2 regions of the Kitasatospora sp. NPDC057692 genome follow, and region 2 is predicted to be linked to the other one. Evidence: riboswitches for the same ligand, from Rfam matches in the RefSeq annotation. Region 2 holds a riboswitch; the other holds the start of a gene.
The links. Region 2 has a riboswitch for thiamine pyrophosphate ahead of ACFVFS_RS34280 (purine-cytosine permease family protein). Riboswitches for the same ligand answer to the same signal wherever they lie in the genome.

Region 1: another riboswitch for thiamine pyrophosphate. It lies ahead of thiO (glycine oxidase ThiO); the one in region 2 lies ahead of ACFVFS_RS34280 (purine-cytosine permease family protein).

The regions. Positions count from the first base shown of each region.
Region 1 is NZ_JBHVIV010000002.1:12,347-15,532, reverse strand. It holds gene ACFVFS_RS01195 (Rv2175c family DNA-binding protein) at 1-318, opposite strand, end outside; gene ACFVFS_RS01190 (NAD(P)/FAD-dependent oxidoreductase) at 381-1,610, opposite strand; TPP riboswitch at 1,716-1,828, shown strand; gene thiO (glycine oxidase ThiO) at 1,820-2,983, shown strand; gene thiS (sulfur carrier protein ThiS) at 2,980-3,186, shown strand, end outside.
Region 2 is NZ_JBHVIV010000091.1:13,609-16,794, reverse strand. It holds gene ACFVFS_RS34285 (glycerophosphodiester phosphodiesterase family protein) at 1-428, opposite strand, end outside; gene ACFVFS_RS34280 (purine-cytosine permease family protein) at 523-1,881, opposite strand; TPP riboswitch at 1,983-2,130, opposite strand; gene ACFVFS_RS34275 (trypsin-like peptidase domain-containing protein) at 2,313-3,186, shown strand, end outside.

The DNA of each region.
Region 1 (3,186 bases), on a different contig from region 2:
CTCCCAGAGCGCCTGCATCGGGGTGCCGGGCAGCGACGGGTCCTCGGTGAACATCCACACCAGGATCTCGTCGTCGCTGAAGCCGCTGTCGCGCAGCACCGTCAGCGTGCCGATCAGGTGCTTCACCGGGCCGGTCTCGTCGATGAACGCCGCCGGGACCTGCAGCGACTTGTTGGGGCCGCGGCGGACGGCGATCAGGTCACCCTTCTTGACCATGTTGCGGACCTCGGTGACCACCAGACCCCACTTCTCGGAGATGTCGGGGAGGTACAGCCACGCGGGAACCAGGGCTTCAATCTTGGCTTCGATCTCACTCACAAGCACCAGCCTGCCACCTCGGCGGCCCGCCGCGCACCAACCGGGCCCGCCGCCCGGCGGCGCTACCCGGCGGCCAGGGCCGACTTCAGCGGGATCGCCGGGTCGGCGGCGCGGGCCGGATCGAGGACGGCGCCGCGCTCGATCAGCCGCCGTCCCTGGGTCAGGTCGCGCGGCCGGTCGACCGCGAGCAGCGCGCGCAGGGCGCCGTCGCGCAGCCAGAGCACCGACCAGCCGGCGTCGCCCGGAGAGCCGCGCCACAGCAGCTCGTCGTCCGCGCCGTGCCGCCCGGCGTACTGCGCCATCCGCCCGAACTGCTCGGACCAGAAGTACTGCACCGGGTCGTACGGCGGCGCGTCCGTGCCGAGCAGGGTGCCGGCCGCCGCCGCGCCGGACTGCAGCGCGTGGTCCCAGTGCTGGACGGTCAGCCGGGTGCCGGAGCGCGCCGAGGGGTAGCTGACGCAGTCGCCGGCCGCCAGCACGCCCGGGGCGGTGGTGCGCAGCCGCTCGTCGACCAGGACGGCGCCGGCCGCGTCCAGGGCGACCGCGGTGCCGGCCAGCCAGCCGGTGGCCGGGCGGGCGCCGATGCCGACCACCACCTCGTCGGCGGGCAGGCGGGAGCCGTCGGCGAGCAGCACCGCGCCCGGCTCGACGGCGGCGACGCCGGTGCCGCAGCGCAGGTCCACGCCGGCCTCGGCGTACCAGGCGGCCATCGCCCGGCCGACCTCGGCGGGCAGCGCGCCGGGGACGGGCGCCGGACCGGCCTCGACGACGGTCACCTCGCAGCCGGCCGCCCGGGCGGCGGTCGCCACCTCGGCGCCGATCCAGCCCGCGCCGACCAGCACCAGGCGCAGGCCGGGGCGGAGCAGGGCGCGCAGCGCCAGCGCGTCGTCCAGGGTGTGCAGCAGGTGGGCGCGGTCCGCGCCGGGCAGGGCGCGCGGCTCGGCGCCGGTGGCGATCACCAGCGCGTCGTACGGCTCGTCCCCGGCGTCGGTGTGCAGCGTGCCCGCGCCCCCGGGGCCGCCGGGGGTGAGGCCGGTGGCGCGGCGGCCGGTGAGCAGCTCGACGCCGAGCCCGGCGAAGTCGAGGTCGAGGGCGGTGCTGTCGGCCTTGCCGAGCAGGACGTCCTTGGAGAGCGGCGGCCGGTCGTACGGCGCGTGCGGCTCCTCGCCGACCAGCGTGATCCGCCCCTGCCAGCCGTCGCGCCGCAGCACCGCGGCGCACTGCGCCCCGGCCAGCCCGGCGCCGACCACGACCACCCGATCCGTCTGTCCCGTTCCGTTCAGCTCAGCCACGCCCGTCACTGTACTGAGCCCGGTCCCGGGCCTCTGGTCCTAGGCCGCCCCCTTGCGCCTCCCAGCAGGCACCTTCAGGGGCCGCACCCCCCGGAGTTAAGGTGGGGGCACCATCACGGGAGCCCGGCGGACCGGGCTGAGAGGCGGGCTGGCACGGCCTGCGACCGTCCGAACCTGATCCGGGTCATACCGGCGAAGGGAGAGCAGCTTTGACACGCTCGGCACCGGGCGCCCACGCCGATGTGCTGGTCGTCGGCGGTGGGATCATCGGACTCGCCGTCGCCTGGCGGGCGGCCCAGCGCGGACTGCGCGTCGTCGTCGTCGACCCGCGGCACGGCGGCGGCGCCGCCCAGGTGGCGGCGGGCATGCTCGCGCCGGTCACCGAACTCCAGTACGGCGAGGAGCCGCTGCTCCGCCTCGGGATGGCCTCCAACGAGCGCTACGCGGCCTTCGCGGCCGAGCTCACCGAGGCGAGCGGCGGCCACGACACCGGCTACCGGCAGTGCGGCACGATCGCCGTCGCCCTCGACTCCGACGACCGCGCGGAACTGCGCGAACTGCACGCCTTCCACCAGCGGCTCGGCCTGGACTCCCAGTGGCTCACCGGCCGCGAGGCCCGCCGGCTGGAGCCGATGCTCGCCCCGGGCGTGCGCGGCGGCCTGCACGTCACCGACGACCACCAGGTGGACGGCCGCCGGCTGGCCTCCGCCCTGGTGCGGGCCTGCGAGCGGGCGGGTGCGGTGCTGCACCGCGCCGAGGCCGCCGAACTGCTGGTCGAGCGGGGCCGGGCCGTCGGCGTCCGGTCGGCCGCCGGCGAGCGCGTCACCGCCGACACGGTGGTGCTCGCGGCCGGCTCGCGCAGCCACCTGCTGCCCGGCCTGCCCCCGGGCGTGCTGCCGGCGATCCGCCCGGTCAAGGGCCAGGTCCTGCGGCTGAGCGTGCCCGAGGCGTACCGGCCGTTCCTGTCCCGCAACGTGCGGGCCGTCGTCCGCGGCGGCCACGTCTACCTGGTGCCGCGCGAGAACGGCGAGCTGGTGGTCGGCGCGACCACCGAGGAGCAGGGCTACGACACCACGGTCACCGCCGGCGGGGTGTACGAGCTGCTGCGCGACGCGCACGAGCTGGTCCCCGGCATCACCGAGCTGCCGCTGGTGGAGACCTGCGCCGGGCTGCGCCCCGGCTCCCCGGACAACGCGCCGCTGCTCGGCCCGACCGCGCTGCCCGGCCTGGTCGCCGCCACCGGCCACTACCGCAACGGCGTCCTGCTGACGCCCGTCACCGGCGACCTGGTGGCCGAGTACCTGGCCACCGGCACCCTGCCGGAGCTCGCCCGCCCGTTCTCCCCCACCCGATTCACGAAGGTCCCGGCATGAGCCCCCGCACCAGCGACATCCCCCTGAACGTCAACGGCGAGCCCCGCGAGGTGCCCGCCTCGACCACCCTCGCCGAGGTGGTCGCCACCCTCAGCCAGGCGCACTCCGGCGTCGCCGCAGCCCTGAACGAGGCCGTGGTGCCGCGCGCCGAGTGGCCGCGCACGCCGCTGTCGGCGGGCGACCGGATCGAGATCCTCACCGCC
Region 2 (3,186 bases):
GACTCCACCCGGCCGCGGAACCGCACCGGGTGCTTGGTCTCGATCGCGAGGTCCACCGGGCGCCCGCAGTCCACCACCAGCTCCAGCAGGCTCTCCAGCCGCAGCACCCCGCGCAGCTCCGGGTCCTCGCTCGGCCGGCCGGTCTTCCAGGCGCCGAAGTCGTGCGCCTCCAGCTCCGCCAGGGTCATCGCGGACACCGTGCCCCGGCCGTCCGAGACCCGGCCGATCCGCCGGTCGTGCACGCAGACCAGCTGCCCGTCGGCGGTCACCCGCACGTCGCACTCCAGGGCGTCCGCGCCCTCGGTGAGCGCCCGGCGGTAGGCGGCGAGGGTGTGCTCGGGCAGGGCGAACGAGGAACCGCGGTGGGCGATCACCTGGACGGGCCGGGCGGTGCGGGCCGTCGCGGGCGAGACATCAGGGCTGGTCACGCCCTACACGATAGGCCGCGTACATGACGCGGAGGCGACGACCGCCCCAACCCGCGGGGCCGTCTCGCATCCGCGCCCGGGGCGCCGGGGCGGGTCAGCGCGCCTCGGTACCCCGGCCCCGGGTGAGCGGGGTGAGCGCCCAGGTGGCCAGCGCCGGCACCAGGAAGCCGAACAGCGAGGCCGAGGTCCACTCCTGCGGGGTGAAGTGCAGCGCCTCCTGCGCGGAGGTCCAGAGGTCCGTCCACCAGCCGGCCACCGCGGTCGGCGCGATCAGCTGGTAGGCGGCGAAGCCCAGCGCCCACGGCAGCAGCATCAGCCAGCGGGACGGCGCGTCGGCGGAGAGGTCCCAGCCGCGCCGCCCGGCGCCGAGGAAGTAGTCGACCGCCAGCACCGCGAACATCGGCACGAAGACCGAGCCGATCAGCCCCAGGAAGGCGTAGTAGGAGTCGGTGAACTCGGTGATCTGCAGCGCGAGCACGGTGATCAGCACACCGGTGCCGCCGGTCAGCACCCGGCGGTCGACCCGGGGCAGCAGGTTGTGGATCGACATCGCGGTCGAGTACACGTTCGCGAAGGACTGGTCGGTCTCGCGCAGCACCAGCACCAGCAGGAACAGCCAGCCGGCCCAGACGCCCAGGAAGGAGTCGAAGATCCGGGCGGGGTCGCCGTCCGCCTGGAGCAGCGCCATCAGCCCGAGCACGTAGCACCAGACCTGCGCCACCGTGTAGCCGGAGAAGCTGCCCCAGAACGCCGCGCGCGGGGTGCGCGAGTGCCGGGTGTAGTCGGCGGCGAGCGGGACGAAGGAGATCGACACCGCGATCATCGCGTCCGTCGCCGGCAGGAAGCCGTGCCAGTTGCCCGCGCCCGGGTCCGGGACGCCGTGCCGGCCGAGCTGGACGGTGAAGTACACCATCGCCACCGCCACCGCGACCGCGACGAAGCGCCGCAGCACCGCGATCGCGCCGAGCGGCCAGATGGTCAGCGCGGTGGTCACCGCGCCGGCCAGCACCACGAAGACCCAGCGGTAGCCCTCGGTGCCGACCACGGTCTGCGCGCCGAGCGCGATCGTCAGCAGCTCGTAGACGCCCCAGCCGATGCACTGGACGATGTTGAGCACCGTCGGCACGTAGGACAGCCGGGTGCCGAACAGGCCGCGCAGGTTCGCCATGGCGGGCGCGCCGGTGCGGGCGCCGATCAGCGCGGCCACGCCGAGCATCGCGGTGCCGACCGCGGTGCCGGCCACGATCGCGGTCACGGCGGCGGCCAGCGACAGCTCGCTGCCCTTGGCGCCGAGCACGGTCGCCGCGGTGGTGAAGCCGATCAGCGAGACGCCGAGGTTCATCCAGAGCGCGAAGTGGTCGCGGAAGCCCAGGGTGCGGGGCGGCTCGGTGTCCAGCACCAGCGGCGCCTCGGTGCGGGCCGCGGGCTCCAGTACGGCGGTGGCGGTGTGCACGGTGCTCCCTCCGGGGGAACCGGGGGCGGTGCCCGCGGCGTCCTGCTGCGGGGGGACGTGCGCGGACGCGGGCGCGCCCGAGGACGAGGATGACGAAGCGGACGGCATGGCCGATCTCTCCCTACGCCGGCATTACCCGGACAGGTTCCGGCGGTCTGCGCCCCCTCGACGGCCGTCCACGGGATCCGTGGCGTACGGTCGACCGGCGCACTCTCAGCCTGGTGGGTCCAAGCTCCCGCGTGTCAGTTCGGAGCGACAGGCTAGTCGCCGTCGGGGGGAACGCCAAGGCGGGCCGGGTCGGACGCGGCGCTGCGGCGGCCGTCGGGCCCGGCTAAGGATTCTTATGAGTTCTTCAGAAGGGTCCTTACGGCAATCGAATCGGGTGTGCGAAAAACTATGGTTGTTGGTCCTGTCAGCTATGGAGGTCGTCCGTGAGCACCGAGCGCGAGGTTGGGTCCACCGGGCCGCAGGGGGAGCAGCCCTCCGTCGGCCAGGGGGCGGTGGGTTCCGCTTCTGACGGTCCGGCGCAGCAGTCTGCGGCCGTCCCCGCCCCCGCAACGACGCCCGCGACCGACCGGTCCTCCCAGCCGGCCCCGGCCGCCGAGGGGGGCTCCGGCGGGTTCACTCCCACGCTGGCGTTCAGCAAGGTCGGCGCGCCGGAGCCGGCCGCCGCCCCGCCCGCCCCGGCCGCCGAGTCCGGGTACCTCGACGCCCCGCCGCCGGTCCTGCCGCCCGCCGCGCCCGCGGCTCCGGTCGCGCCGCCGGCCGCCCCGTACGGCGGCAACCCGTACGCCACCCCGGCCCCGGGCACGCCGGTCCCCCCGGCGCTCGCCGCGCACGACCCGTACGCCGCCCCGGGCGCCCCGCAGGGCCCGGGCGCGACCGGCCAGCACCACCACCCGTTCGGCGCCGGCCAGCCGCTCGGCGGCTGGGGCGCCCACGACATCACCCCCGGCGCGCCCGGGGCCCCCGGCGGTCCCGGCGGCCCGATCGGCTACCCGGGTGAGTACCCCGGCGCCCCCGTCCCCGGCGGCCCGCGCAAGAAGCGCGGCGGCCTGATCGCCCTGGTCGCGGCCGTCGCCCTGGTGGCCGGCGTGGCCGGCGGCGCGGTCGGCGTGGTCGTCGCGGACCGCGACGACCGCTCGGTGAGCGCCAAGGCCGACCGCAGCTCCACCACGGTCCAGGCCAACAACACCCAGAAGACCGAGCCCGCCCCGGGCTCGGTCGCCGGCATCGCGCAGAAGGCGCTGCCCAGCGTCGTCACCATCAAGGCCCAGGGCAACGGCGAGTCGGGCACCGGCACCG